Starkeya sp. ORNL1: one gene and its partners. The protein of the gene in region 1 interacts with the protein of each later gene in a pairwise test. Links are inferred from orthologs where the notes say so. Each region holds a gene or a part of one and is shown on either strand. Other genes may lie near its edges.

The links.
Region 2: the proteins of G3545_RS02190 (region 1) and G3545_RS16705 interact in binary tests that used the Escherichia coli proteins (3 or more experiments, as listed by UniProt). The link is inferred for Starkeya sp. ORNL1 from one-to-one orthologs.
Region 3: the proteins of G3545_RS02190 (region 1) and G3545_RS03525 interact in binary tests that used the Escherichia coli proteins (3 or more experiments, as listed by UniProt). The link is inferred for Starkeya sp. ORNL1 from one-to-one orthologs.

Annotation. Positions count from the first base shown.
Region 1 is NZ_CP048834.1:457,372-463,094, forward strand. Bases 1-2,997 are described here. They hold G3545_RS02190 (P-II family nitrogen regulator), read right to left. Parts: upstream 1,670-2,997; coding sequence 1,331-1,669; downstream 1-1,330. Other genes in these bases: glnA (type I glutamate--ammonia ligase), read right to left, coding at 1-1,248; G3545_RS02195 (NAD(P)H-hydrate dehydratase), read left to right, coding at 1,962-2,997. Outside these bases: more of G3545_RS02195, read left to right, coding at 2,998-3,449; G3545_RS02200 (multicopper oxidase family protein), read right to left, coding at 3,410-4,795; tig (trigger factor), read left to right, coding at 5,224-5,723. UniProt on the Escherichia coli protein: P-II indirectly controls the transcription of the glutamine synthetase gene (glnA). P-II prevents NR-II-catalyzed conversion of NR-I to NR-I-phosphate, the transcriptional activator of GlnA. When P-II is uridylylated to P-II-UMP, these events are reversed.
Region 2 is NZ_CP048834.1:3,507,620-3,513,676, reverse strand. What follows is about bases 793-4,123. They hold G3545_RS16705 ([protein-PII] uridylyltransferase), read right to left. Parts: upstream 3,801-4,123; coding sequence 993-3,800; downstream 793-992. Other genes in these bases: G3545_RS16700 (PRC-barrel domain-containing protein), read right to left, coding at 3,951-4,123. In the rest of the region: more of G3545_RS16700, read right to left, coding at 4,124-4,478; G3545_RS16695 (hypothetical protein), read right to left, coding at 4,672-5,097; G3545_RS16690 (HWE histidine kinase domain-containing protein), read right to left, coding at 5,333-6,057.
Region 3 is NZ_CP048834.1:721,520-727,245, forward strand. The notes cover bases 793-3,792. They hold G3545_RS03525 (nitrogen regulation protein NR(II)), read right to left. Parts: upstream 2,857-3,792; coding sequence 1,729-2,856; downstream 793-1,728. Other genes in these bases: ntrC (nitrogen regulation protein NR(I)), read right to left, coding at 793-1,720; dusB (tRNA dihydrouridine synthase DusB), read right to left, coding at 2,853-3,792. In the rest of the region: G3545_RS03515 (PAS domain-containing sensor histidine kinase), read right to left, coding at 1-85; more of ntrC, read right to left, coding at 278-792; more of dusB, read right to left, coding at 3,793-3,854; G3545_RS03535 (bifunctional 2-C-methyl-D-erythritol 4-phosphate cytidylyltransferase/2-C-methyl-D-erythritol 2,4-cyclodiphosphate synthase), read left to right, coding at 4,118-5,284; G3545_RS03540 (nicotinamide-nucleotide amidohydrolase family protein), read left to right, coding at 5,301-5,726.

The DNA of each region.
Region 1 (5,723 bases):
GCGCAGCGAGCCGCACACCGTCGGGATCTTCTTCAGCTCCTTCGGCGGCAGATCGTAGAGATCCTTGTCCATGGCCGGACCCGGATCGATCTTGTTCAGGATGCCGTCAATGCCGGCCATGAACAGCGCCGAGAAAGCGAGATAGGGGTTCGCGCCCGGATCGGGAAAGCGGACCTCGACGCGCTTGGCCTTCGGCGAGGTGGTGTAAGGGATGCGGCACGAGGCCGAGCGGTTGCGCGCCGAATAGGCGAGCAGCACCGGCGCCTCATAGCCCGGGACCAGACGCTTGTAGGAGTTGGTCAGCGGGTTGGTGAAGGCGTTCAGCGACTTGGCATGCTTGATGATGCCGCCAATGTACCACAGGCATTCCTGGCTGAGGTCGGCGTACTTGTTGCCGGCAAACAGCGGCTTGCCGCCCTTCCAGATCGACTGGTGCACATGCATGCCCGAGCCGTTGTCGCCATAGACCGGCTTCGGCATGAAGGTCGCCGACTTGCCATAGATGTTGGCCACCTGATGGATGCAGTACTTATAGATCTGCAGGTGGTCGGCCATGGTGACGAGCGGGCCGAACTTCAGGCCGAGCTCGTGCTGGGCGGACGCCACCTCATGGTGGTGCTTCTCGACCCTGGCGCCCATCTTGGCCATGGAAGCGAGCATCTCGCCGCGCATGTCCTGCGCGCTGTCGACCGGCGGGACCGGGAAGTAGCCGCCCTTGGTCTTCACGCGGTGGCCGAGATTGCCGCCTTCATACTCGGTGTCGAAATTGCTCGGCAGCTCGATGGAGTCGAGCTTGAAGCCGGTATTGTACGGGTCGACCTTGAAGCGGACGTCGTCGAAGATGAAGAACTCGGCTTCCGGGCCGAAATAGACGGTGTCGCCGATGCCGGTGGACTGCAGATAGGCCATCGCCTTCTTGGCGATGCCGCGCGGGTCGCGATTATAGGGCTCACCGGTGGTGGGCTCGAGAATGTCGCAGACGACCGAGAGCGTGGTCTCGGAGAAGAACGGGTCGATGCACGCCGACTCCAGGTCCGGCTGCAGGTGCATGTCGGACTCGTTGATCGCCTTCCAGCCCGCGATCGACGAGCCGTCGAAGGCCTGGCCTTCGGCGAAGAAGTCGTCATCGACCATCGTGATGTCGAAGGTGACGTGTTGCCACTTGCCGCGGGGGTCGGTGAAGCGCAGGTCGACGTATTTGACGTCCTGATCCTTGATCAGCTTCATTACGTCCTTGGCCGTCGTCATAGGTATCGTACCTTTCTTATGACCGCAGTGGCTGAGCGTATAATCCCGGCCGGGGTCCGTTGGAAGGCCCCGACCGCTACACTCAGATGGCGTCCAGCCCGGATTCCCCGGTGCGAATGCGGATTGCTTCCTCGATGTTCGAAATGAAGATCTTGCCGTCGCCGATGCGCCCGGTCTGGGCGGCGCGCCGGATGGCGTCGACGGCGGTCTCGACGGTATCGTCGCCGACCACGACCTCGATCTTCACCTTAGGCAGGAAATCCACGACGTATTCCGCGCCGCGGTACAGTTCGGTATGTCCCTTCTGGCGCCCGAAACCCTTGGCTTCGGTGACAGTGATACCCTGCAGTCCGACCTCCTGCAGTGCCTCCTTCACCTCGTCGAGCTTGAAGGGTTTGATGATGGCCTCGATCTTCTTCATTTCCTCACATCTCCCTCGACTCGACGTTCCGCCACGCCCGGTCGAACCGGGCCGCGTTGAAGCAGAACCCATGCCAAGCCAGTCCGCAACGAAAAACGACGTGGAATCAAACCGCTTATCGCATCAGACAGGTGCCGGCTAACGACCTTAAACCTTGAATGCCAATAAAATAGGCGGATTGTTTAATAAGTAGGCAATCGATATCGCCCGGCATTGGCAATGAGCGCGTGGAAAATAGGCAGACGCACGCGACGCGGCCATGTCGGCCGGAAATGAGACTTTGGAGAGCGCCTTGGAACTGCTGACGCCGCAGGAAATGAGCCGGGCCGACGCCCTGACCATCGCGGCCGGGACGCCGGGCACCACGCTGATGGAGCGCGCCGGCATCGCGGTGGCGGACGCCGCGGCACGGCGCCCGCTCGGCACCCGCATCGCGATCCTGTGCGGGCCCGGCAATAATGGCGGCGACGGCTTCGTCGCGGCGCGGGTGCTGGCGCAGCGCGGCTACAAGGTAGCCCTCGGCCTGCTCGGTCCGCGCGATGCCCTGCACGGTGACGCGGCGGCCATGGCCGGGCTGTGGCGCGGCGACGCGCTCCCGGTGGAGGCGCTCGATCTCGCGGCCTGCGACCTCGTCATCGACGCGCTGTTCGGCGCCGGCCTCGCCCGCGATCTCGACGGCGCGGCGCGCAGCGCGGTGGAGGCGATCAATGAGGCGGGCAGGCCGGTCATCGCGGTCGACCTGCCGTCCGGTATAGACGGGGCGAGTGGTGTGGTGCGCGGCGCCGCGGTGCGCGCGGACGAGACCGTCAGCTTCTTCCGCCTGAAGCCCGGCCATCTGCTGCTGCCGGGGCGGGTCCACTGCGGCAAGGTGCGGCTTGCCGATATCGGCATCGCCGATGGCGTGCTCGGCGAGATCGCGCCGCGCGCCTTCTCCAACGTGCCGGCGCTGTGGCAGGCGCATTTTCCGATCCCGCGCATCGACGGGCATAAATATGACCGCGGCCATGTGGTGACGGTGAGCGGGCCGGCTTACGCCACCGGGGCCAGCCGGCTGGCGGCGGCGAGCGCGCTGCGCGCCGGGGCAGGGCTGGTCACCGTTGCCTGCCCGGCGAATGCGCTCGCCATCCACGCGGCGAATCTCTCGGCAGTGATGGTGCGGCCGGTGGACGATGCGGCGGCGCTGGCGGATCTGCTCGCCGACAAGCGACTCTCCACCATCATCATCGGGCCGGGGGCCGGGCTCGGGCCGGCAACGCGCGACAAGCTGGCCGTGGCCGCGGGCCGCCGGCTGGTGGTCGATGCCGATGCGCTGTCCTCCTTCGCCGGCGAGCCGGAAGCGCTGGCCGCGCGGCTTGCCGGCTCGCCGGCGGCGATCGCGACGCCGCATGAGGGCGAGTTCGCGCGGCTGTTCTCCGGCCACAAGGACATCATGGAGAACTCCTCCAAGATGGAGCGCGCCCGCGCGGCTGCGGCACTGCTCGGCGCGGTGATTGTGCTGAAGGGGCCGGATACGGTGATTGCGGCGCCGGACGGGCGTGCTGCGATCTCTTCAAACGCGCCGCCCTGGCTTGCCACCGCCGGAGCCGGCGACGTGCTCTCCGGCATATGCGGCGGGCTGCTCGGGCAGGGCATGCCGGCCTTCGAGGCGGCGTGCGCGGCGGTGTGGCTGCATGGCGAGGCGGCGCGCGAAGCCGGCCCCGGCCTGGTGGCGGACGATCTGATCGCGGCCTTGCGGCCGGTCTATCGCGGCTTCTTTGGCGGCATGGGGATTGCCGGCTGATCCGCCGGCGCCGCATCCGCGGGCGTCGACTGGCCCGATATGGCTTGGCCCGGCGTCGCCTGGCCCGTGGTCTCGAACCAGCCGAGCGCCAGCGGAACCCCGTCGCCGCCGCGGCGGGCGACCAGCGGCCAGCGTCCGGGCGCGCGGGCAATGAAGGCGAGGCGGATGGTCTTGCCGGAGGCGACGCCGACCGTGTCGTGCCACCAGGGCTTCCAGCCATCGTCCAGTGTGTCGAGCAGCCGGGCGGCATGGCCGTAAAGGTGCACCGAAGCGGTGCTGGCCGAGCGGTTGGTGACGGTCGCCACCAAGGTGCGGCCTGCTGCCACGCTGGCCAGGGCCTCGGGCAGGAAATTCGGTGCCGGCTCGTCGCCGAATTCGAGGGTCAGGCGGGTCGCGCCGGCGAGCTTCGGCTGCGCCGCGGCGTTCGCCATCGGCAGCGCCTGCGGCGCGGGTAGCGGCGTGGTGCGCAAGGCGGCTTCAGCGCTGTAGGCGAGGGCGGCCAGCGGCACCTCGCCATCCGCCATTTCCAGCGCCAGTGCGAGCTGTGCGCCGGGCGGCTTCACCAGGTCGACCAGCACGTCGACGCGGCTGCCGGGAGCCATCAGCAGCCGGCCTTCCGAGGGCGGGAAGGGCTCGGCCGGGCGGCCGTCTATGGAGATGATCCAGCACGGATGGTCATCGAGCTTCAACGGCAGGAACAGCCCGCGCGTAGCATTGACGATGCGCAGGCGTACCCGCTCGCCGGCGCGGGCGGCCAGCTTCGCGGCGGGCGAGCCATTGACGGTGAGATGGATGCGCTGGTCCGGAGCGAGCCGCCAATCCTGGATCACCAGGACGAGATCGCGATCGGCCTCCGGCGGCGTAGCGTCTTCCACCACCAGCGCGCCGGCGAGCCCGCGCGCAGCCTGGCCGGCATCGAACGGCGCATAGAGATAGGTGCCGGCCTCGGTCAGCGGGAAGCGGATATCGGTATTGGCGCCCGGCGCCACCGCTTGACCGGAAAGCCCAGGCACGCCGAGCATGTTGGCCGGCACCGGATAGCCGCCGAAGCTCAAGGCGGTCGGCTCGCTGAGCCGGTTCTGGAACTGGAAGCCGAAATCGTCGCCGAGCTTCTGCCGCAAGGTCGGGCCGGGGAGGGAGCCGCCATACGTAAAAAGCGGCGTTGCCGGCGCGGCGGGGCCGAGCAGATGGGCCTCGCCGAGCTGGGCGGCGAGAGCCGCCGACGCGTCCTGCGCGAGGGCAGGTGGCTTCGGCAGCGCACCGATGATGAGCGACGCACCGAGGCTGCGGCCGGCGGCCATGATCAGGCTGCGGCGGGTGGTGTGGTGGAAATCGTCCATACGCATTGTCACGGCAGGGATTTTCCGGCGCGAGAATGGCGGGCGCAAGGCGGGGCTTGCGGTGTGGTTAGCGGAGGCAAGCGGTTCTCCCCAACCCCTCGGGCGACGGCTCACTTTCCACTGGCGCTGCGGCAAGGCCGTGCTATAAGCCCGCACCCGGCTGGCGGCACCCGGAATGAGTGCGCGCGCCTATGGTTCGAGGAGTTTCCTCGGCAAAAAGGTGCGTTCGCGGGCGTGGCGGAACTGGTAGACGCGCGGGATTTAGGTTCCCGTGACGAAAGTCGTGGGGGTTCGAGCCCCTCCGCCCGCACCAGAACTCCAGCGCACGGTTGCCTCCCGCTTGAACGACGCAATCCCCGGGAATCAGGTGTAAGCCGCCGATTCCCGACCGACAATAAAGCCGCCGCACGGCGACAAGACGAAGGCCGATACCGATGCAGGTCACCGAACTCTCCGCCGATGGGCTGAAGCGCGAATTCCGCGTGGTGCTTCCCGCCGCCGAACTCGACGCCAAGGCCAACGCCCGGCTGGCCGAGATGAAGGACCGCGTGCGCATCAACGGCTTCCGGCCCGGCAAGGTGCCGGTGGCGCACCTGAAGCGGCTCTATGGCAAGTCGGTGCTCGCCGAGGTGATCGACCAGGCGGTCAACGAGGCCAATGGCCAGATCGTCGAGGAGCGCGGCTTCAAGCTCGCCATGCAGCCCAAGGTCGAGCTGCCGCAGGACGAGAATGCGGTCAAGGACGTCATCGACGGCAAGGCCGACCTCTCCTACACCATCAATATCGAAGTGCTGCCGGCGATCACGCTCGGCGACTTCAAGTCGATCGCTCTCGAGAAGCCGGTGCTCGCGGTGACCGACGCCGAGGTCGACGAGGCGGTCTCCCGGATCGCCGACGCCAACCGGCCCTATTCGGCGAAGACCGGCGCCGCCGA
Region 2 (6,057 bases), 3.1 Mb from region 1 along the record:
CAGGTTGCGCGTCGGGGCAAGCGCGGAGGGCGATTTGACGAGGCCGGCCAGCATGGCGGCTTCCGAGAGCGTCACCTGCCGCGCCGACTTGCCGAAATAGCGCTGCGCCGCGGCCTCGACGCCATAGGCGCCGGCACCGAAATAGACGCGGTTCACATAGAGCTCGACGATCTCGTTCTTCGAATATTTGGCCTCCAGCCACAGCGCCAGGATCACTTCCTGGATCTTGCGGGAGAGGGTGCGCTCCTGGGTCAGGAACAGGTTCTTGGCGAGCTGCTGGGTCAGCGTCGAGCCGCCCTCGCGTAGCCGGCCGGAGGTGAGGTTCACCACCACGGCGCGGGCGAGGCCGAGCAGGTCGATGCCGAAATGGCTGTAGAAGCGCCGGTCCTCGATGGCGATGAAGGCTTGCGGCAGATAAGGCGGGAGCGCCCGCAGCGGCACCGCGGCGCCGCGCATGTCGCCGCGCGCAGCGATGGTCTTGCCGTCCTGGGCCTGGATGATGACGGTCGGCGGGCGCTCGGGGATGGCGAGGTTCTGGATGGCGGGCAGCTGGCTCGCCTCATAGGCGACGAGGCCGGTCAGGCCGATCACGCCCCACAGGCCGAGCACGAAGACCCAATAGAACAGCCGCCTCCAGCCCCGCTTGCGGCGCGGTGCGGTGCGGCTGCGCGCGCGGGGCTTCACGACGGGCAGGGGCAGAGCGGGCGGGAATGGCCTCGATCCTCGGTTCGCTGTCACGGGGCGCCCGCGGCGAGGATCGCGTGTCCGGGCCGCGGATCACCGCTGGCCGATCGTCAGGGCCGAGCCGCAGATCGACGATGGCGCCGGGCGCGCTCAATACCGGCTCGCGCCGACCCTCGCCCTTGCGCCGTCTCATCTATCCCGCTTCCCTCACGCCACCGGCGGTAAACGAACCCTAAATCGGACCGTTTAAAGGGCGGGTTAATGGCGGGATTTTGCGGACGCTGCGTCAGGCCGGCGTCCACTCTCGGTCAGCTCGCCCGGGCGGCCTCGGTGTCGTCATCGGCGTCGAGCACCTGGAGCAGCGCGCGGCGTATCGCGGAGTGGCGCGCCGCGCCGATGATCTTCGCGCCCATCAGGTCGGTGACGTAGAACACGTCGACCGCGCGCTCGCCGAAGGTCGCGACATGCGCCGAGGCGATGTTGAGATTGAGCCGTGACAGCGTCTGCGTCAGCCCATAGAGCAGGCCCGGCCGATCGAGCCCGGACACCTCGACCACGGTGTGGCGGTTCGACCAGGAATTGTTCAGCGTCACTTCCGGTTCGACGGTGAAGGCACGTGGGCGCTTCGGCATCTTCTTCGCCACCACTTCCGGCAGGCTGATTTCGCCGGAGAGCGACTTCTCGATCGAGGCGGAGATGCGCTCGGCGCGGCGGATCTCGTCGGAATCCTGCTCGAAGGCGCGGGTCAGCGCGATGGTGTCGAGCGCGCGGCCGTCGGTGGTCGTGCTGATCTGCGCGTCGACGATGTTGGCCCCGGCCGCCGCGCAGGCCCCGGCGATCACCGCCAGCAGCTTGGGATGATCCGGCGCCAGCACGGTGAGCTCGGTGATGCCGCGCTGGGCGTCGATATTGGTCGCGGTGGCGAGCGCACGGCCGGCCGTTTCCGCCTCGGTGACGAAGCGGGCATGGGCGAGCTTGTGGTCGAGGTCGGCGCGCAGCCAATAGGCCGGGTAGTGCCGCGCCATGTAGCGCTCGACCTCGTCCGGGCTCCAGTCCGGCACCGCGGCGCGGAACTCGGCCTGGGCGCGGGCGACGCGGCGGGCGCGGTCGGTCTCGGAGAACCCTCCGGTGACCACCGGCTCGGTCTCGTAATAGAGCGTGCGCAGCAGCTGGGACTTCCAGTTGTTCCACACTCCCGGGCCGACCGCGCGGATATCGGCGGTGGTGAGGATCAGCAAGAGCTTCATCCGCTCCAGGTTTTGCACCACGGCGCCGAAATTCTCGATGGTCTTGCGGTCGGAGAGGTCGCGCGACTGCGCGATGGTCGACATGGTCAGATGATGCTCGATCAGCCAGGCCACGGTGTCGATGTCGGCGGCATTGAGGCCGAAGCGCGGGCCGAGCCGCCGCGCCACCTTGGCGCCGGCGGTCGAGTGGTCCTCCGGCCGGCCCTTGGCGATGTCGTGCAGGAAGGTCGCGACGTAGAGCAATTGGCGGTTCTTGATCTGCGCCATCAGCTCATTGGCGATGCCATATTCGGGGCGGTCGCCACGCTCGATCTCGGAGAGCACGCCGATCGAGCGGATCAGATGCTCGTCCACCGTGTACGAGTGGTACATGTTGAACTGCATCATCGCGACGACACGGCCGAACTCGGGCACGAAGCGGCCGAGCACGCCGGTCTCGTTCATGCGCCGCAGCACGATCTCCGGTTCGCGCTTCGAGCAGAGTATGTCGACGAACAGCCGGTTCGCCTCGGCATCCTCGCGCACCCGCTGGTCGATCAGCTTGAGCGAACGGGTAGCGAGGCGCATCGCGTCGGGGTGGAAGGCAAGGCCGTGCCGGTCGGCGAGGTGGAATATGCGGATCAGATTGATCGGATCGCGACCGAAGGCGCTGGCATCGGCGACATTGATGCGGTCATTGTCGACGATGAGGTCGTTGGTCTCCTTCAGCGCGCGCCGCGGCGAACGCTTCAGCCGCGCGATCATGCGGTTCAGCCGCGGCACCGGCTTGTCGTGGCGTTCCTCGAGCGCCGCGGAGACGATGGCGGTGAGATCGCCGACATCCTTGGCGACGAGGAAATAGTGCTTCATGAAGCGTTCCACGTCCTTCAGGCCGGGATGCTCGGTATAACCGAGCCGCTCCGCCATCTCGCGCTGCAGGTCGAAGGACAGCCGCTCCTCGGGCTTGCCGGCTAGGAAGTGCAGATGGCAGCGCACCGACCAGAGGAAATCCTCGCAGCGGCGGAAGATCGCCGCCTCCTCGTCGGTGAACATGCCCTTGGCGACCAGTTCCTTCGTCTCGTGGACGCGGTAGACATATTTGGCGATCCAGAACAGCGTGTGCAGGTCGCGCAAGCCGCCCTTGCCGTCCTTGACGTTCGGCTCGACCAGATAGCGCGACTGGCCGGCGCGCTTCAGCCGCTCCTCGCGCTCGGCGAGCTTGGCGGCGACGAACTCCACCGCGGTGCCTTCCACAACGTCGCGGTCGAAGCGCTGCGCCAGCTGGTCGAACAGCGCCTTTTCGCCGAGCAGGAAGCGCGCTTCCAGGAGCCCGGTGCGGATCGTCATGTCGCCGCGCGCCTGGCGGATGCATTCGTCGACCGAGCGGGTGGCGTGGCCGACCTTCAGTCCCATGTCCCACAGCACATAGAGCATCGCCTCGGCGACGCTCTCGCCCCAGGCGGTCTGCTTGTAGGGCAGCAGGAACAATATGTCGGTGTCGGAGCCCGGCGCCATCAGCCCGCGCCCATAGCCGCCGACCGCGACGATCGCCATGCGCTCGGAGGTCGAAGGATTATCCGAGGGATAGAGGAAGCGCACCACCAGCTCATAGACCAGGCGGATGATCTCGTCCTGCAGGCGGGACAGCCGCTCGGCGCAGCGCCGGCCGGAGCCGTCCAGCGTCAGCCACAGCTCGGCCGTGGCATGGCCTTCCGCATAAGCCCGCTTCAGCCGCTTGGCGACTGCGGCGCGCAGTTCGGTTTCGCGGCCTGCCTTGGTGTGGGCGAGCACCGATGTCGCCAGCGCGGTGAGTTCAGCCCGCATGGCCTCGATGTCGAACATGTCCTTGAAGTGGAAATCGGAGCGGCGGCGACGGCGGATTTCGTTCATGGGGCGGCCCGGCTGATTAGTCCTCCGCTTTATCCGATCGGGCCGCTCGCGTCATCGTGCGGCGCGGGAGAGCGGCGGGGTCCCGGCACGAAAAACATGCCCGGCACGAGGCCGGGCATGTCGTTCCAGATCAAACGTGTCGGGCGGATACTACTGCGACGGCGCGCCGCTCGCCGAGCGGGCTTCCGCCATCGTCTTGAACTGCGGCGCGGTGTTCAGCTCTTCCTTGGTCATGGCGACGACGAGCTTCTGGCCGCTGTCGGTCGGCGCCATGGTCAGCGAATCGAAGGATATCGCCACCGCTTTGGCGCCGATGCCGAGGAAGCCGCCGACATCGATCACCGCGGCGACCGCCTTGCCATCCTTCTCGAACAGGATGTCGCTGATATCGCCGAGCTTCTCGTCGTTTGCGGTCACCACGTCGGTGCCGATCAGGTCGGAGCTGAGCATCTGCCCGCCGGCCTGCGCATCAACGAATCTGGGGGTGTTCGGGGCGATGGTGGTGGTCGCCGGCGGCGTCGCCATTTTCTCGGCCGGCGCCGGAGTCAACGGGGGCGTGACCGGATCGGTCGCAGCCGGCGGCGTAGTGTCGGGTGCTGTCGGGCTCTGCGCCAGCGCCACGGCGGGGCTGAGAGCCAGGGCGGCAAGGGCGGTCAAGGTAGCCAGCTTGTTCGTCATCACAAATCTCCCAGTCAAATGTCGATAGCGTCGCGGCCATATGGCCGTCTGCTTCGACAATCGCCCGATAGAAGATTTGGTTCCCCAGTATATGTTCTAGAAATGGATGCTTATGGATAAAAATGCCGCAAGGGAACATAAGCAAGTCAAATATGAGATGCGCGCCGGCATCGAGAATAAATCAAGACGATAATCAATTGATCGTCGAAATATCGGCGACGCACACTGTCATTTCTTCAGTGGCGATGCTGGAATTCAGGCCGCCTACGGCAGACAGGCACCCGCGCGGTGTCGGGCCGTTGCTGCGCGTCCGCGCCTTTTCCCGCTCGCCCTTGATGACGACCGACGTCGCCGTATCGGAAACCGTGCGCACCGACGCCGGCTGCTGGCCGCTGAACGCGACCGGAACCGGCAGGCGGGAGGTCTTTGCCGTACGGTTCACCATTGTCGCCGATGAACTGTCTGCCGGGCTCGCGTGCACGGCAGCCTGCGTCTGCGCGCCCGCAAGCCGGGACGCCGCGATCGCGCTGACCCAGCTCCCGGAGAGCGCGAGCGGCAAAGCGATGACGAGGCCGGTGAGGACGCCGGAAGCGAAGCGGGTGTTCGGAAGGCGAAGCATGATCGTGCCCTCGTCGAGGTCGGCTCATGCCCACGGCACGCACTACGAAGCCCGGCGCAATACACCGCGCCGCCGCAGATCCGCGAGCGTCAAAAAGATTCGGGTGCGCCAGTTGCACGGCGCACCGGCAACAACGCACAAATATTTACGCGGTTCCGGGATATCCACGGCTTGAGCGGGTTCTCGTTGCAAAAGTCGTTCAACTTTTGCGGAACAGGCCCCGGCGGCGTGAGGATCAGCGACCAGGCGAGAGGTGCTGCTCGGGCACGGTGACGCGGCAGACCAGTCCGTCGGGCGCGAATTCGAGGCTGACCTCGCCATCGAGGGCGCGCGAGAGATTCCGCTCGATGACGAGCGAGCCGAAGCCGCGGCCTTCGGGCTTGGCAACCGGCGGGCCGCCGGTCTCCTTCCATTCCAGCCGGATGCCTCCGCCCTTCTCGATCGGCCGGTGCGCCCAGATGATGTCGACATGGCCGCCCGGCACCGACAACGCGCCGAACTTCGCCGCATTGGTCGAGAGTTCATGCAGGGCGAGGCCAAGATTCTGCGCCGCTTCCGGACGCAGCAGGATGTCGGGTCCGGTCACCGACACCTGGCTGTTGTCGCGGTCAAGATGATGGCCGAGCTGCGAGCGCACCATGTCGTTCAGCGAGGCTCCGTGCCAGCTCTCCTGCACCAGCAGGTCGTGGGAGCGGGCAAGCGCCTGCAACCGGGCGCTGAACTGCTCGACGAAATCGTCCGTGGTGCCGGCATGGCGTGCGGTCTGGCGGGCCATCGCCTGGATGACGGCGAGCAGGTTCTTGGAGCGGTGCGTCAGCTCACGCATCAGGAGCCGCAGATGCCGCTCATTCTCCTTGCGCTCGGTGACATCCACCGCTGCCCCGGTGAGGCCGACCGTATGGCCGGCAATGTCGCGCAGCGATTCGATGTGCAGGTCGTACCAGCGCGGGCCGCCTGGCT
Region 3 (5,726 bases), 260 kb from region 1 along the record:
GGCCCCACAGGCTAAAGCGGAACCCCGCCCCGCCGAAATCCGGAGCGTCGCGTGTATCGAGTTCCGGCGTCTTCGTGTCGGTCATTCACCACCATCAGCCGCCCGGGACTCGCACCATCCCGCGGGACATGATGCACTGGGACGACACTGGTGCAAAAATGTGACATTGTCGCCCCCCACCGGAATTATTCCGTGGAAGGCCACGATTTCCGTCACATAAACCCAAAGACGGCATGCAGCCCGTCCCGGCGTGACGCCCCTGCGGCGACGACCGGCTTTAGCGACTGGTGCGGATTATCTGGATGTCGAGATCCCGGATCTTCTTGCGCAGCGTGTTGCGATTGAGGCCGAGCAGTTCCGCCGCCTTGATCTGGTTGCCGCGCGTGGCCGCCAAAGCCGCGGAAAGCAACGGATACTCGACGTCCTTGAGGATGCGGTGATAGAGCCCGGGCGGTGGCAGCGTCTCGCCGAAGCCGCCGAAATAAGTGTTGAGGTGGCGCTCCACCGAGGAGGCCAGCGTCTCGTCGCCGCCACTTTCTTCCGGCGCGGCGGTCGAAATCGGCGTCGACAGCTCCGCCTCGATGATTGAGGCGGTGATGATCTCCTGCGGATAGAGCGCGGACAGACGGCGAATCAGGTTCTCCAGCTCGCGCACATTGCCGGGCCAGCGATAGCGCTTAAGCCGATCGAGCGCGGCGGCATCGATCTGCTTGCGCGGCAAGCCCTCGCGCTCGGCCTGCAGAAAGAAGTGGCGCACCAGGTCCGGCACGTCCTCGGTGCGCTCGCGCAGCGGCGGCAGCCGCAGCGGCACGACGTTCAGCCGGAAGAACAGATCCTCGCGGAACAGGCCCTGCTGGATCAGGATGCGCAGATCCTTGTTGGTGGCGGCGACGATACGCACGTCAGTCTTGATCGCGGTGCGCCCGCCGACGGTGGTGTATTCGCCCTGCTGGAGCACGCGTAACAGGCGGGTCTGCGCCTCCATCGGCATGTCGCCGATCTCGTCGAGGAACAGCGTGCCGCTTTCGGCCTGCTCGAAGCGGCCGGCGGAGCGGGCATTCGCGCCGGTGAAGGCCCCCTTCTCATGGCCGAACAGCTCGGATTCGATGAGGTCGCGCGGGATCGCCGCCATGTTGATGGCGACGAACGGCCCGTTGCGCCGCTTGCCGTAATCGTGGAGCGCGCGCGCCACCAGTTCCTTGCCGGTGCCGCTCTCGCCGGCGATCATCACGGTGAGATCAGTCTGCATCAGCCGGGCGAGGACGCGGTAGATGTCCTGCATCGCCGGCGAGCGGCCGACCAGCGGTATGGAGTCGACGTCCTCGACGTTCTTCAGCGCCGATTCCGGCTTCTTCGGCTCGGAGAGCGCGCGGCCGACAATGGCGATCAGCTCCTTCAGGTCGAAGGGCTTGGGCAGATATTCATAGGCACCGCGCTCGGAAGCGCGGATCGCGGTCATGAAGGTGTTCTGCGCGCTCATCACGATGACCGGCAGGTCGGGCCGCACCTTCTTGATGCGCGGCAGCAGGTCGAAGGCGTTCTCGTCCGGCATCACCACGTCGGTGATGACGAGGTCGCCGTCGCCCTGGCTCACCCAGCGCCACAGCGTCGCGGCATTGCCGCAGGAACGGACTTCATAACCGGCGCGGGACAGCGCCTGGTTCAGCACGGTACGGATCGCCGCGTCGTCGTCGGCAACAAGTATGCTTCCCGTCGGCATGGCGGCTCTCAACTCTCGGCGGCGGCAAGGCCGCGATACATGGGCATGAGGACTCGGAAGGTAGTCCGGCGGGGCTGGCTGTCGCACTCGATGATGCCGCCATGGTCGCCGACGATCTTGGCGACCAATGCTAGGCCGAGGCCGGTGCCGGTCGGCTTGGTGGTCACGAACGGGTCGAACAGATGCGGCATCAGGTCTTCCGGCACGCCGGGGCCGTTGTCGCGCACGCAGAATTCCAGCGGCAGGCTGACCCGCGTCGTGGTGCCGGGCACGGTGAGCCGCACGCCGGGACGGAAGGCGGTGGTCAGCAGGATCTCGCCATCCGAAGTATCTCCAATGGCTTCGGCGGCGTTCTTCACCAAATTCAGGAATACCTGGACCAATTGGTCGCGATTCGCCAGCACCGGCGGCAGCGAGGGGTCGTACTCCTCGACGAAGCGGACGTGCCGGGCGAAGCCTGAGGAGGCCAGCGTGCGCACATGCTCGAGCACGGCGTGGATATTGACCGGCTCGCGCTCGATCGGGCGCTCGTCGGAGAACACCTCCATGCGATCGACCAGCTTCACGATGCGGTCGGCCTCGTCGGTGATGAGCCGGGTCAGCGAGCGGTCGTCGTCGCTGGCGTTCAGCTCCAGCAGCTGCGCCGCGCCACGAATGCCGGACAGCGGGTTCTTGATCTCGTGCGCAAGCATGGAGGCGAGCGCGGTGACCGAGCGCGCCGCGCCGCGATGAGTGAGCTGACGGTCCATCTTGTCGGCGATGGTGCGCTCCTGGAGCATCACCACCACATGGCCGGGATATTCGGAGAGCGGCGCGACATGGATGTCGACGATGCGCTCGCCGCCATTGCGCGGCGTGCCGAGATCGACGCGATATTCATTCACCGCAGCGCCGCGCCCGCGCACCTGCTCGATCAGTGACAGCAGCGGGCTGCCGAACGGCACGAATTCGTGCAGCCGATGCCGCGCCAGCACGGCGAGGCTGCCTTCGAAGAAGCCCTCGGCGGCAACATTGGCATCGACGATGCGGTCGTCGGCATTCACCGTCACCACCGGGTGCGGCAGGGCATTCATGGCGGCGTCGGACATCACTGTGCCGGCCGCCTGGGCGAGACGTCCCGTTGGCTGAGACTTCATGCCGCGGCTCTCCAATTCAGGTCGTCGAAGGCGGCGCGGATGCCCGCCTCTACGTGTCGTGGCTGGTCCAGCCGCAACAGGGCGGCGCGCCAGTGCTTGACGAATTCGGCGTCGCGGCCGGCGCTCGCGGCGGCGGCTTCCAACGCCCAGCCGATGTGCTTGCGCGCGGTGCGGCAGCCGAGTTCGCGGCCATAATGGCCGAGCCAGCCCTCATAGAGCTCCAGCAGCACGTCGCGCTGTTCTTCCATGGCGGGGTCGGCGAAGGCGCGGCCGGTGCCGAGCAGCGCGGCGACCTGCCCAGGGAACCATGGCCGGCCCTGCGCACCACGGCCGATCATCACGCCGTCGGCGCCGGAGGCATCGAGCATGGCGCGCGCGTCGGCGAAGGTGGTGAGATCGCCATTCGCCATCACCGGAATGCCAACCGCATGTTTCACCTGGCCAATCGCGCTCCAGTCGGCGCAGCCGGTATAGAATTGGCAGCGGGTGCGGCCATGGATTGTGATGAGCCTGACCCCGATCGCCTCGGCGCGGCGGGCAAGCTCGGGCGCTACCAGGGCCGCGTCATCCCAGCCGAGCCGGGTCTTCAGCGTCACCGGCAGGCTGGTGGCGCCGACCACCGATTCGATGATCTCGGTCGCCAGATCGAGATCGCGCAGCAGCGCCGAACCGGCAAGGCCGGTGGTCACGCGCTTGGCCGGGCAGCCCATATTGATGTCGATCAGCGCCGCCCCTGCCCCTTCGGCGATGCGGGCGGCCTCGGCCATCAGCTGCGGGCGATTGCCGGCGAGCTGCACCGCATGGATGGCGAGCCCGCTGCCTTCGGTGCGCAGCACGGTCTCGGCATGTCCCATGGCGAGTGCGTCGGACGCGACCATCTCCGACACCACGAGGCCGGCGCCGTAGCGCAGCGCCATGCGCCGGAACGGGGCATCGGTGATCCCGGCCATGGGCGCGAGGAACACCGCATTCGGAATCGCGAGCGAACCGATCTTCATGCGGGAATTGTCGGAAGCGGCAGGGATCAAGCGCTAATCACACGATGCACAACAAATGGGCCAGAGCCCGGATGCCTACATAATAGCCAGCATCCTCGCGGCAGCAAGCCTCCTGATGAGGCAAAGGCAAAAGTTGCATACCAGACCCGCTTTTGCGCTAAACCGACGCGCACGGCAAGCACCCGCTGATGCGGGCAAGCGCTTGCTGATGCAGGCAAGCACTTGCCTATGCAGGAACGAACAGCGCTTTGAGGCAGCAAGGCATGCGGACGGACGTGATCGTAGTGGCGGCGGGGCGCGGGCAGCGGGCTGGCGAAGGCCCGCCCAAGCAATTCCGTACCATTGGCGGCGAGATGGTGCTGCGCCGCACGCTGGCGCGCTTTGCCGGCAATCCCGCCATCCGCTATGTGCTGCCGGTCATCCACGCCGACGATGCTGTCCCCTGCGCCACGGCAATGGCCGGAATCGCGCGAATCGCCGCGCCGGTGACCGGCGGAGCAACGCGGCAGGCCTCGGTTCGTGCCGGGCTGGAGGCCCTTGCCGCCGATCCGCCGGATCTGGTGCTGATCCATGACGCCGCCCGGCCCTTCGCCTCGGACGAACTCATCGCCCGCGCCGTCGCGGCGGCAGCCGAACACGGCGCAGCAGTGCCGGCGCTGGCGCTGACCGACACGGTGAAGATCGTCGATCGCGACGGTTTCTCCGCGTCGGGCCCGGATCGTGCACAACTCCGCACGGTACAGACGCCACAATCCTTTCGCTATGATCTCATTCTCGAGGCCCATCGCGCCGCAGCCGGCATCGACCATCTCACCGACGACGCGGCGGTGGCGGAGGCTGCGGGGCACAGGGTCGCGACCTTTCCGGGCGAGGTGTCGAACGTGAAGCTGACGACCGCAGAGGATTTCGTGCGCGCCGAGCGCGAGGCGGCTCTCGCCCTCGCCGATATCCGCACCGCGACCGGCTTCGATGTCCACGCCTTCGGCGAGGGCGACCATGTCATGCTGGGCGGCATCGCCATTCCGCATGGCTTTGGACTGTCGGGACATTCCGATGCCGACGTGGTGCTCCATGCGCTCACCGATGCGCTGCTCGGCACCATTGGCGCCGCCGATATCGGCCATCATTTCCCGCCCTCCGATCCGGAATGGAAGGGCGCTTCCTCGGACCGGTTCCTGGCCCATGCGGCGTCGCTGGTGCGGGCTGCGGGCGGGCGCATCGCCCATCTCGACGCCACGGTCATCTGCGAGGCGCCGAAGGTCGGGCCCCATCGCGAGGCGATGCGTACGAAGATCGCGGAGATCGCCGAAATCCCCCTCGCCCGCGTCAGCGTCAAGGCGACAACAAGCGAACGGCTGGGCTTTACCGGCCGCCGCGAGGGCATCGCCGCACTGGCGAGCGCGACCGTCAGACTGCCGTGGACCGATTAGAACCGAGGCGACTGGTATGGACGAGCGGGCCGATGCGATCTTTCTGGAAGCGACGCGCGTGCTCGACCTCTGCCGCGAGCGCGGACTGACCGTCGCCACGGCCGAATCATGCACCGGCGGCCTCGTCGCCGGCGCACTGACCGACATCGCCGGCTCCTCGGATGTGCTCGATCGCGGCTTCGTCACCTATTCCAACGCTGCCAAGATGGACGTGCTGGGCGTCTCGGCGGCAACGCTGCGGGCGCATGGCGCGGTGAGCGCGGAAACGGCGCGGGAGATGGTCGCAGGCCTGCTGGCGGCGGCCGGCACCTCGCTTGGTGTCTCCATCACCGGCATTGCCGGCCCCGGCGGCGGGTCCGCGGAGAAGCCGGTTGGCCTCGTGCATTTCGCGGCGATGCGTGCCGACGGGCGGATGATCGAGCGCCGGGAAGTGTTCGCCGGG